Regions from separate parts of the Priestia veravalensis genome, predicted to be linked through region 3. Evidence: riboswitches for the same ligand, from Rfam matches in the RefSeq annotation. Region 3 holds a riboswitch; each other region holds the start of a gene.

Region 1 (3,149 bases), on a different contig from region 3:
CATCTTCCGCTTGAATTTGAATCGCTTCATGAATAACAAGTGTTTTAGCCTCATTTATGGAAATGGCGTTATTGATGCTGTTTACTACGCGTTCTAACGCCCAAAATAAGTTGACGGCTGTTGGGCGAGAACTCGCCAAAAATTCTTTGTCGGCCTGCAGCTTTTTTTTGAATTCTTCAATCGTCTGTACATCGTAGTTTTGAAGCGAAAGCGCTAAGCCAAACGCTGCGGTAATGCCGATTGCAGGTGCCCCTCGTACTTTTAGCGTAACGATAGCGTCCCATACGTCTTGTAAAGTATGTAGCTTAATATATTCAACTGTGTTTGGTAATAGCTGCTGGTCAAGCAGTGAAATAAACGTTTCCTTCCATTCAACTGAACGAGGGAGTGTAAGAGTGTGTGTCATGTTGGGCTCCTTTCATTCTTCAATCAAGTTCTTAAAATCATGTGCACTAATTTCTGTTTGATGAGTTAGTAAATAACGTCCTAAACGAAGAGCTGCTTTTTGAGCGTTTAAGCGCTCTTCATCAGGCAATGAATCAATATCTACTACGTGCGCCAATCCAATTGTACGTCGAATTAACTCGCACCCCGCGTAGCCAACAGCATCGGTCCACGTTTGTTGTAAGATATAGTCGGAATAGTTTGGATTTTTAACGAACGGTTCCACTTTAGACTCAACCCAAAGTTTGTTCCATGTTGTTTGGAAAACATCCCACGTTTTGGTGATATGATCCAAAAGTACACTGCGTTTTTGAGCAGGACGAGACAAGGTGTTAAGCAGAAGATTGGCAACAAACTGTCCTAAGTCAAAGCCAAAGGGCCCATAAAACGCAAACTCAGGATCAATAACTTTTGTTTCGCGCTCACTAGCAAAAATACTACCCGTATGCAGGTCACCGTGTACAAGCGTTTGGCTACTTGTTAAAAACTTTTGTTTAAGCTTAGCTACTTCAAGCTTAGCTTCTTCATCTGTCCATAAGTTTTCTACATCGCTTCGAAGCGTTTCTTCAAATTCATTTGTATTGTAATCAAAAAACGGATCTGTAAACACTAAGTCTTCTGTAATATTGCATAAATCAGGGTTAATATATTGAGCAACCAGCTCTTTTTTCTCCTGTGGCTTAATCGCAAAGTCAGACGTCTCAAATGCAATATGAGCTAAAAATCTACCGATATGTTCTGAAAGAAGTGGGTATGTTTCTCCTTGGATTAATCCTGTACGAGAAATTGTTAGGTGAGACAGGTCTTCCATGACCGTAACAGCTAAGTTTTCATCATGATAATAAACGTCTGGAACGAGTTCGGGTGTTAAGCTGCCAAACTGTTTGAGCGCATTGCTTTCAATCGTTGCGCGCTTGAGTGATAAAGGCCAGCTTTCTCCTACAACTTTCGCATAAGGAAGAGCCTGCTTTACAATAATGGACTTGTTGGTTTGGTCGTTCACAATATGAAAAACAAGGTTTAAATTGCCATCACCAATTTCACGAGCTGTAAGAGCTTCACTTTCCGAAAATAACTTCAGCTGTTTTACAAGTCTAATTGCTGTAATTTCATTTAGTGGCTCATATGTATAAGTTGTTGTTGTCATCGTTATCTACCTCCATAAAAAATAAGTATACCGGAGGCTTTTAAATCATATAAAAGCCTCTTTCGGTGAGTGAAAGAGGCTTGATTGTCATTCAAACCTCTTATCTGCCAGAAAGATTTCTCTTTCTGTTGGAATTAGCACCGTGCCTTCATAAAACAACGAATTGTTTTATAGCGCTAAAAAGCTGCGCTCCATTTCACAATGGTATTACGGTCGGTTGCTGGGCGTCATAGGGCCAAATCCCTCAGCCAACTCTTGATAAGAGTAAAGATATTATTTAATTTTGATTTGTTTGACTTATTAGTAACTTCTGGAGAACATCGTATCATGTGAATTTTTGGATGTCAACAGCGAAATTTAATAAAATTCTGTGCGACGATCTGTAAAGACCGGAATTTGTTCTCGGATTGCCTTTACGGTTGATAAATCAACGTCTGCTGTTAGTATTTCTTCATTTTCACCTGCTTCTGCAATAATTTCTCCCCAAGGGTCAATGATTAACGAATGACCAGCAAATGTGTTAGCTGGATCGTCTCCAGAGCGGTTGCAGGCAACCACGTAGCATTGATTTTCAATGGCTCTGCTTACCAGAAGTGCTTTCCAGTGAGCAAGTCTTGGCTTGGGCCACTGAGCAACCACAAAAAGGAGTTCTGCACCTGCGCTTGTATGAACGCGAATCCATTCTGGAAAGCGAATATCATAGCAAATAACGCCTGCGCATAATGAGTTTTCAAGCGTAAAGATGTTTTTGGTTTCACCTGGTTGTAGAAATAAGTGCTCATTCATCAGCTTAAATAAGTGTAGCTTGTTATATTGCGAGACCTCCTGGCCTTCACGATTAAAGACATACATTGTATTCGTAACGCCGCTTTTTGTTTTCTTAGCAACTGATCCAGCGATGATGTTCACGCTGTGTGTTTTGGCGAAAGCAGAGAAAAAGCTAGTCGCTTGCTTACCTTCTGAGTCCGCGATAGCGTCGAGGTTCTGTAAATCATAAGCCGTATCAAAAAGTTCTGGCAGTATAAGAATATCTGGAGATTCAAACAGTGCTTCCTTCATTTTTTTTTCAGCATGCTCGTAATTTTTTTTAGGGTTTCCAAATGCAAGATCAAGTTGCAAACACGCTACTTTTAAGCTCATTAAACTTCACCATCCTGATTTATTTTATAAAAATGACTTTACAAGTTGACTATTACAATATATTATTTGTGACTAGAATTTCAAGAATTTTTTGAGAAGGTGTTCACATGAAGCAGTTTGAACAATCAGAACTATTGAAGAGTTTACCGAAACAATTTTTTGCATCCCTTGTTAGCAAAGTTGCAAAAGTAATAAAAGAAGGACATGATGTGATTAATTTAGGGCAAGGAAACCCAGATCAGCCAACGCCCCCTCATATTGTCAAGGCACTTCAAGACGCGAGTGAAAATCCAAACTACCACAAGTACTCACCGTTTCGCGGACAAGCTTTTTTGAAAAAAGCGGCAGCAGCGTTTTACGAAAGAGAATACGGTGTCCAGCTAAATCCCGAAAAAGAAGTCGCTATTTTGTTTGGAGG
Region 2 (3,149 bases), on a different contig from region 3:
GTTTCGTTGCTTCGTACACTTCTTCAATTTGTTTTGTTGAGTATAGCGGCTGTGTAATAAAATAGTGAGCACCGTATGAAATTTTCTTTTCAAGTCTGACAACTGCACGGTCTAAATGTCGAACGTTTGGGTTAAATGCCGCTGCGATTGAAAAATTGGTTTTTTGTCCAAGTGGCTTTCCTGAATAGGATAATCCTTCATTAAATTGAGCAATTAAGCTAATTAAATCGAATGAAGAGACATCATAAACGGATGTAGCTCCAGGGAAATCTCCAATCTTTGATGGATCTCCTGTAATGGCTAATACTTGGTTAATGCCAAGTGTATGAAGTCCCATTAAATGGGATTGAAGTCCGATTAAGTTACGGTCACGACACGTAATATGAACAAGCGGTCGAGCATCCGTTTGCTGCTGCATAAGCGATGCCATTGCTAAGTTGCTTACTCGAGGTGATGCCAGAGAATTATCTGCAAGGGTAACCGCATCAACACCAGCCTTATGAAGAGCTTTTGCACCATCTAAAAATTTTGTTGGTCCGAGCTGTTTTGGTGGATCAAGCTCAACGATAATTGAACGCCTTTCTTTCACAAGATCATGGAGGTGTGGTTCCTTTGTTTGTTCTTGTTCTTTGATTTCTACAACTGGTCTAATCTTTACTTTCTTTTGCGTAATAGGCTTTTCATGCTTCAATGCTTGTGACATCGCTTGAACATGAGCGGGCGTAGTACCGCAGCATCCACCTACTAAACGAACGCCTTGATTGCGAAAAGCTTTGGCGCTTTCAACGAAATACTCTTGATTTGTAGCGTACTCCACTTTTCCTTCTACATAAGCTGGTAAGCTTGCATTTGGATAAGCTGATAAGAAAGCACGATCTAAAAGCGGAACTTCTTCAAGCGATTGAATCATATGAGAAGGGCCTAAACGACAGTTCAGACCGACAACATCTGCACCTAAAGATTCTAACTCTTGAAACGCATCATAAAGGGATGTTCCATTTTGTAATACGCCAATATCATGGAGTGAAACATGCGTAATGATTGGTTTTGATGTCTCTTTTCTAGCCAAGGACAACACCGTTTTTAATTCTTCAAAATCGTAGTATGTTTCAAATAGCAAGCCGTCAACGCCTTCATTTAACAGCCAAAATAGCTGCTCGCGAATGCTTCGCTTTACTTCTTCTGTTGAGATGGCGTTTTTTTGAAATGAGCGAATGCCCCCTAGTGTACCGACCACGTATGCATCTTTCTTAGCAGCTTGCTTTGCAATTCTGACGGCTGAAATGTTAATATCTTTGACAGCATCTTCTAAACCATATCGTGCAAGCTTTTGATAATTGGCAGCATATGTATTGGTTTGAATGACATCTGCACCTGCTTCTACATATGCACGATGAATGCGCTGAATCTCTTCTTTTTTTGTGATGTTTAGCTCTTCAAAGCAGCTATCAATTCCATGTGAATACAGAAGGGTACCAGTTGCACCATCTCCTATTAAAATGCGTGATTGTAAATCTTCAAGTAACCCCATTTGAAAACCTCCTTAAACGTTCCATTTCATCTGTTATCAGTTGTGTTCAAATAAAAAAAGAAAATGAATTAACAAAAAAAGCCTTCTGTAAGAAGAAGACTTTATTTCTTCTTCTTATCTTCCAAGCGATTTGCTTGCTGGATTTAGCACCATGTCATTTCGACTGGTTGCTGAGGTTTCAAAGGGCCAGTCCCTCCACCTCTCGTGATAAGAATCCATATATGATTATTATTTTAGTTCATTCTGCGATATGTTTACTTAAAAAGAAACGAACGATAAAGATGAAATTTAATCTTATTATCTAATTTATCTGATTTTTGTATATTATACAAGACAATTTCGAAAATTTCACTAATAAATCATAAGAAGAGGGTGGGCATAACAAAACAAATTTCCAAAAATACCAACACTCCCTTTTCTCACCTCTTTACGTTGTCAGAACACGTTCGTTCCATTGCGCTATGGCCACTCGCTTTCCGCGGGGAGGAACCTGAGCTTCCTCCCTGCGCTTTGGGATCTCAGTTTTCCCTCTCTTTCCCGCAGGAGTCGAGTGTCCTACGCTACGCTTCATTCCAGCCTATTTTCAACATTGTTTTCACAATCAATAAAAAACCTGAACGATTAAAAGTGAGGAACTCTCAACCGTTCGGGTTTATCATTGGCTGAATTACTTATTTCTCAGCCTCGGAGTGCATTGAATTAAATTGTTGAAATCTACGTGTTAGAAAAGAAATTATCTAAATAGGTTTAATCAACAGGTCGTCCTTTAGAAGCCTCTAAAATTTGGAACCACTGCATGCGATTCACCTTTAAGTCCAACGCTTGAATAGCTACATCAATGCGGTTCATTTTTCCAGACCCGACAATCGGCATAATAGTAGCTGGGTGAGCTAGTAACCAAGCATAGACAACTTGATCTAACGATTTCGCTCCAATTTCTTCACCGATTTCTGTTAGCTTGTTTCGAACGCGAATGGAACGCTCATCTTCAGCAGTGAAGATGGAGCCGCCACCTAGTGGTGACCAGGCCATCGGCGCTATCTTATGCTGCTGGCATTGTTCAATTGTGCCTTCTTCAAAATGGTTTAAATAAGTAGGCGAGACTTCAATTTGATTCGTAATAAGTGAAAAAGGTAAGAACGATTGAAGTAAATCAAACTGTGAACGTTTAAAGTTCGAGACTCCAAAGTAGCGTACTTTTCCTTCTTCTTTAAGCTGAATAAACGCATCTGCTACTTCTTGTGGATCCATAAAAGGATCTGGACGGTGGAGGAGTAAAACATCTATATAGTCCGTATTTAAATTCTTTAATGACTGGTTGGCGCTGTTGATGATATGTTCTTTGCTCGTATCATAAAAATTAATTTTACGCTCTGGATATTTATCAGACGTTAGCTTAATGCCACATTTTGTAACAAGTTGCATAGACTCGCGTAAAGAAGGCTTTTGCGCTAACGCTTGCCCAAATAACTTTTCACAGCTGTAGTTACCATAAATATCCGCATGGTCAAATGTAGTAATACCTCGATCTAAGCATTGTTCAATTAGAGTTTGCGTATCATTTGTTGATAAGTTCCAATCGGCTAAACGCCATAACCCATGAATAATTCTTGAAAAC
Region 3 (3,149 bases):
TACCTGGACGATTTCATCATAAAACACCATAGTACCTAAACCGATAACCAACAGTATAGTTGAATTGAAAGCACACCCACATCTAAAAAGACGCTCCTCACTATTAAGATGAGGCCAACAACGAAACCGCGATCAGAAGGAGCTTTTAAATCATCAGCTTCTTTCTCTTCTTCATATAGTTCGCTCTCTGATTTATCTTCAGCTACTTGTTCAGTGCTTGACTGTTTTTTCAAAAGCTCATCTAACGTCACATTATAAAATTCAACTTGCTCAATGTATACTGCTTCCTCTTTATCATCTAAGAATTTCACCGTGTACTTATTGTAATATTTTCAATTCTCTTTTCCGATTTTAAGTTATTATCTCCATCAAATTCTACCACTCCAAATTTATGATCGATTGTTTCATAAAAAGCTAATAAAGAGTTTGCAACAGGTTGTGGAGTTGTTTGTAACAGAACGTCTAATCCTTCTAATTCTTTATATTTACTAAACTCCCTCACTAATTGTTCCCGTGAATTGCTACATGCTGATAAACATAGTAAGAAAAGTGCTAACACCGCTATAAAAAGCTCGTTCATATAATTCCCCCTCCTTTTTAATTCTACATCCATTACAATTAATTTCCTATATATCCATAACATAAAAATTACCATTTTCGTCAATTTTATTGCTTTGGAAATAAAATTGACGAAAATAGCACATTCTCAAATTAAAAAGTAAATACCATAAGATTTCATTACGTGAAGGGGGAAATGGCGAAAGTTTAGCAATCTTTAATAAAATAACCCTTAAGCTTATAATGCTTTTCTGACTCAATATAAGCTCTTTTTCTCTTTTACAATACATTTACGTTTACGACGAATAAAAGCCCAGAAGCAATCTTCTAGGCTTTTATTCGTCGTCCTCTAAGAAGTCTAGTACGCGATCAATAAATTGTTCGCTACCTTCGTCATTTCCATGTTCAATTAACAGCTCCATGTTCAGCCTCCTTTTAAAATTGTTAGAATATTCTTGTTTTATACCTTACCACAATTCCAACCAAGTTGTAACGGTTATTTTGTGTAAAAATTTCGACAAATATCATCTCTTTTCAACGAAAAAAGAAAAGAGAGAAGATAAGCATCTTATCATGATTATAGACAAGACTGCAATTGATATGAATACAACCTTAAGCGTATGTACCTTTCAGCCATCCAACTCGCTTTAATTTTGCTATACAAGCTTCTTTTAAACCTTCTTCTGTGTAGCCCTCAATAACTTTGCAGTCAATTCCAATGGCATACGTATCCCTTCCGCTCTTTACTACAATTTCGTAAAACGTCTCAAGCTTTCTACAGGTAAAATCATTAATCTCCTTCAATTGATTTAATACATCGTTTAACACTTCTTCATGATTCTTTATAATCGTTTGTGTCATCCGTATCTCTCCTTCTAATAAAATCAAAAAAGCTCATTTTGCTTTAGATGCAAAATGAGCTTTCACCCGTCTTATCACCCAAAGCTAATGCTTTGCTGGTAGGAGCACCTTACGTTGGTAGGTTGCTGTGGAGTCATAGAGCCAGATCTCTCGTCCACTCGTGATAACTTTTTAAATTAGATTTCATTATACCAAATATCTCCTATTTAGCAAGAGTATTTTTTAAATTTTTCTTTTTTTCAGTTTTGTCACTCTTTTTAACCTATGCATAGTAAAGCGAGAATATTTTCCTTTCTTTACGTAAAAACTAACAAAAAAAACGTAATGTAATTCTTTAATTAAATCCTTGGATAATTTTCTGATTATTCTTTCATTTGACCAAACTCTACCTTTGCTTATAAAATGAAGATTTGTAGAAAGGAGCACGAAAAACTATATGTATACGTATCAAATTGGCAATCAAACAATTGACTACAAAATTAAAGTCGTTCCAAATAAAACCGATATTACGGTCCAAATTTGTGACAATGAAGGGGTAACCGTAATTATCCCACGAGGCTTAAACGAGCACAACGTTCGCTCTGTTATTTCTCGTAAAGCGACTTGGATTTTAAAACAACTTAACGGTGGTAATCAACCAACCGAAGCAAAAAAACCAGCTGCTAAAAAAGCCGAAAAAGCAAAAACTGAGAACAAAACGCCAGCTGCACCTAAAGCAAAGACGTCATCTTTTGAAAACGATGACAAATTTTCGTATTTAGGTCGTCAGTACCGCTTAAACATCATTCGTGATAATGTGGAGCAACCTGAGATGACGTTCCGTGCTAAATTTATCGCAACAGTGCCATCATCCTGGTCTGAACAAGAAACAAACGAGGGAATTCAAAACCTTTTAACAGAATGGTACCAAGGACGAGCAAATGAAAAATTCAGCGAAGCACTAAAAACAGTGAAAAAACAAGCAGCAGATGCACCTGACTCTGTAGCGTGGAAGGAACTGCAAGATACATATGCAACGATGGAAAACGGTGAGCTAGTATTGAACTGGCGTCTACTTCTAGCACCATTAACAACAATTGAATATGTGATTGCTTCACAATTTACAGATGCAGACTCATTATTTGAAGATGCAGCAGAGCGTAAACAATGGTTAGAAGAAAATAGCTTACAAGCATTCTAATCAGCTAACAGCAAAACACCCATCCTAAACTACACAAAGGACGGGTGTTTTTGCATATTGTGTTTTGTTAAAACTTAATTATAATAAAAAATGTTTATAGTTGAATAATATAGGTTAAGTATATGTAAAGGTAGTATAAAATTTAATTTTGCTCCTTTATCTATCTTCAGAAAGGATGTGCACCTAATGAAAGGACAAAGCTTTTTCATTTTAGGTCTTATTTTCGCTCTTATTATTGCTATCTTAGCTGTCATCAACAATGAGCCAGTTCAATTTAACTATGTCTTTGGCTCACAAGACTGGCCACTTATTTTAATTATTTTAACATCGGCTGTATTCGGTGGTGTCGTCGCTGCTTCACTAAGCTTTGTTAAAATCACTCAGCTTAAAAGTAAAAACAAGCAACAAACAAAACGAATTGCCGAACTAGAAACGCAACTAGCCACTCACTCAGAACCACAAGCTGATCTAGAAAAACCTTTATCAACACAAGGTGAACCATCAGCTTAATATAGAGATATACTAAAATCCTGCTTTCCCAACACTACGG
Region 4 (3,149 bases), on a different contig from region 3:
AAACTTAAGCATTCTGCAAGATAAATACATCTATCAAGAATCTTTCGTTTCTTTAGCGTGACAGTTCGCTATCTTACCCAATAAATATTATGTTACCTGTAGATAATTTGCAGTTACGCTATCAATACACAAAAAAAGCTGCATCATTTATAGACGCAGCTTTTTCCAATTTTACTACAACGAAAAGAAAGATCTAATTGGATTCTTATGTAAAATTAAGAAACAACTCTTATTCTTCAGTTAGCGCCCCAAATATCTTGAGCAATTTTAATGACGTGACTAATTTTATTCCATTGCTCTTCTTCTGTTAGTTCGTTTCCTTCTTCCGTACTTGCAAACCCGCATTGTGGACTCAGTGACAAGTTTTCTAGAGGAATAGATGCACTCGCTTCTTTAACTCTTTGTTTAATGACCTCTGCATCTTCTAATGTAGGAAATTTAGATGTTACTAGTCCTAATACAACTGTTTGGTTGTTACGTGTAAAACTTTTTAATGGCTCAAAATCTCCTGAACGATTATCATCATATTCAAGGAAAAGCCCATCTACATGCAAGTTAGCAAAAATTGCGTCTGAAATAGTATCGTAGCCACCACTGGTAATATACGTAGATCTAAAGTTTCCACGACAAATGTGCATCGTAATGACCATATCCTCCGGCTTTTTAGAAATCGCATCGTTTAAGCAGTTGACTCTCGTATCAATAATATCTTTTACATCCATACCCAGCTTCTCAACAACTGCATCTATACGTTCTTCAGAAACAAAATCAATCCATGAAGTATCATCTAACTGTAAGTAGCGGCAGCCTGCATCATAAAAAGCTTGAATTGCTTTTTGATAAGCAACTACCGTGTCATGATAAAACTGTTCTCTATCCCCATTGTAGTAAGTATCCTCTTGAATTCGAGTGAATAACATGTTGGGACTTGGAATAGCAAACTTAGCAACTTGGCTTCCATCACCATATTGTTCAACAGCTTCTTTTAAAAATGTAAAATGTTCCAGCATATAATGATGGTTGAAATCTACTTTACCAACTACCTTGATTGCTTTATTTTTTGTTTTGGCACCTTTAAATTGACTAATATACTCCGTTTCAAACTCTTCTACACCATCTAGACCTGATAAGAAATCTAAGTGCCACCATGCACGTCTAAATTCTCCGTCAGTGATAGATTTAAGTCCCACTTCGATTTGTTTTTGGACAAGCTTTTCAATCTCCTGGTCCTCTACAGATTTTAAAGTCGTTTTACTGATCTGACCATTTGTATAGGCTTCTCTTGCTTCTTTGAGAGGAGTTGTTCTTAAAAAGCTCCCTACATGATCAGCTTTAAATGGAGCTTTCACTAATGTCTTTGTCATGGTTCTATTCCCTCTTTCTGTTCAAAATAAAAAACCTCTTCTTAAAGATAAGAAGAGGTTAATAGTCGTTATTGGTTCTTCTCCTATCTTCAAGCAAATTGCTACTGGAATTGGCACAGTACTTTAACAGTCTGTTGCCGAGGCTTCACAGGGCCAGTCCCTCCGCCTCTCGAGATAAGAATATTCAATTAATTAACTAGGGAAAATATTACACCTACTTTCTTAGTCTGTCAACAAGGAATTTGAAAAATCAGAAATAAAAAATTTTTCATTCAGTATTCAGAAGTGGTTCATATCCTTTTGAGTTCATGAAAGATAGACCGTGGTCAAACATATCGCGTCACTTTAGTTGTCTACATCTATATAATATATGTTATAATCATGTGACCTAGGTTTTAAATAAGGAGGAACCTCACAAAGATGTTAGTTAAAGGATTACAACTATTAAAATATGCCTTTTTAATCGGAGCTGTGGTATACGGAATAATCGCTTTTCAGAACAGCGATTCTACCAACTATATTGCTTATTTACCATACATTCAATTAATGCTAAGTTTATTTTTATTTATTGAAGCTGTTTTGACGTTTAAAGAAAGCAAGTTGCATTCAGCGTTTTTTCTGGTCATTTCTGTGTTCTGCTTCGCTATCTATTTTGAAGTTTAAAAAAAGCACGCTGCCCGTAGCGTGCTTTTTCACTTCCCACTCTTTAAAGCCGTTACAACTTCACCGATTGGGAGGTGTATTTGATTATCAAACACATAATCATAGTAAGTTGGCTCTTTATTAATAATGACCATTGGTACCTGACCATGTTTTCTAACTAATAAAGGAATTTGATTAATGGGTGTTACCTGCAAAGATGAACCCATGACAATAAATAAATCACTTTGTAAAGCTGCCTCTACAGCTTCTTCAAACCAGTGAATTGAATCTCCAAATAAAACTACATTGGGCTTTAGTGCCTCTTCACACGACGTACAGCTCGGTAATTCAACTTTGGTTAGAAAATTTAACCCAAACTCACTTCCACATTTTTGACAATGTGCTCGCTTAATTGTTCCGTGAATTTCATATACATTCGTGCTTCCTGCTTTCTGATGCAAGCCGTCAATATTTTGTGTAATCACATGCACGGTCTTTTCTTCTTCTAATTCTGCTATAAAGTAATGACCTGAGTTAGGTTCATATTCATCAAGCAGCTTCACACGAAAAATCTCTTTAAATAGCTCCCAAAAAAGTACCGGATTGTTCTGATAAAAAGAAGTAGAAATCACATCTGAAAATTCTAGGTTTTTTCGATACAATCCGTTTTGCGAGCGAAAATCAGGTATGCCCGACTCTGTACTTATTCCCGCTCCCGTAAAGACACAGATCCGACTTGCCTCTCCAATTCGTTTCTTTAACTCTTCAACTTGCATATTCATTGGCGCTCTCTCCTACTTTACAATCAATACGGGTATCTTCACATGTTGAGCAATTTTATGGCTCACGCTCCCCAAAAACATTTCTTTTACTGGATTTAAGCCTCGGCTTCCAACTACTACAACATCAAAGCGATTGTTGTTAGCAAATTGAATAATTGTTTTAGCAGCATCTCCATGAATAAACGTAATTTCATACTCTATATCAGATTTCTCTAAAACTTCTTGTGTTGTTTGGATACGCTTTTCTCTTGCTTCATCTTTTCCAAGCGTGTTTAACCTACTATCTCCTTCTACTGCATATATCACTTGAACAAAGCTTCGATCAGTTAATCTTGCTAAAGCAACCGCTTTTTCAGCTGCT

Evidence for each region. A riboswitch is a leader RNA that binds a small molecule or an ion and turns the genes downstream of it on or off. The one in region 3 is predicted to bind S-adenosylmethionine.
Region 1: it holds a riboswitch for S-adenosylmethionine, as region 3 does, so the genes downstream of both, mtnK (S-methyl-5-thioribose kinase) here and AS180_RS09440 (hypothetical protein) in region 3, are expected to answer to the same signal.
Region 2: it holds a riboswitch for S-adenosylmethionine, as region 3 does, so the genes downstream of both, AS180_RS17470 (bifunctional homocysteine S-methyltransferase/methylenetetrahydrofolate reductase) here and AS180_RS09440 (hypothetical protein) in region 3, are expected to answer to the same signal.
Region 4: it holds a riboswitch for S-adenosylmethionine, as region 3 does, so the genes downstream of both, AS180_RS16000 (5-methyltetrahydropteroyltriglutamate--homocysteine S-methyltransferase) here and AS180_RS09440 (hypothetical protein) in region 3, are expected to answer to the same signal.

What each region holds. Positions count from the first base shown of each region.
Region 1 covers NZ_KQ758674.1:8,614-11,762, forward strand. The annotation lists gene mtnA (S-methyl-5-thioribose-1-phosphate isomerase) at 1-406, opposite strand, end outside; gene mtnK (S-methyl-5-thioribose kinase) at 419-1,591, opposite strand; SAM riboswitch class I at 1,689-1,856, opposite strand; gene AS180_RS15810 (carbon-nitrogen family hydrolase) at 1,949-2,731, opposite strand; gene AS180_RS15815 (pyridoxal phosphate-dependent aminotransferase) at 2,839-3,149, shown strand, end outside.
Region 2 covers NZ_KQ758688.1:11,889-15,037, forward strand. The annotation lists gene AS180_RS17470 (bifunctional homocysteine S-methyltransferase/methylenetetrahydrofolate reductase) at 1-1,531, opposite strand, end outside; SAM riboswitch class I at 1,643-1,745, opposite strand; gene AS180_RS22790 (hypothetical protein) at 1,959-2,102, opposite strand; gene AS180_RS17475 (aldo/keto reductase) at 2,279-3,149, opposite strand, start outside.
Region 3 covers NZ_KQ758644.1:23,114-26,262, forward strand. The annotation lists gene AS180_RS09430 (hypothetical protein) at 36-311, opposite strand; gene AS180_RS09435 (hypothetical protein) at 308-580, opposite strand; gene AS180_RS09440 (hypothetical protein) at 1,171-1,419, opposite strand; SAM riboswitch class I at 1,488-1,589, opposite strand; gene AS180_RS09445 (M48 family metallopeptidase) at 1,856-2,599, shown strand; gene AS180_RS09450 (LapA family protein) at 2,786-3,109, shown strand.
Region 4 covers NZ_KQ758675.1:16,901-20,049, reverse strand. The annotation lists gene AS180_RS16000 (5-methyltetrahydropteroyltriglutamate--homocysteine S-methyltransferase) at 237-1,364, opposite strand; SAM riboswitch class I at 1,445-1,545, opposite strand; gene AS180_RS15995 (hypothetical protein) at 1,785-2,027, shown strand; gene AS180_RS15990 (NAD-dependent protein deacylase) at 2,057-2,788, opposite strand; gene AS180_RS15985 (universal stress protein) at 2,801-3,149, opposite strand, start outside.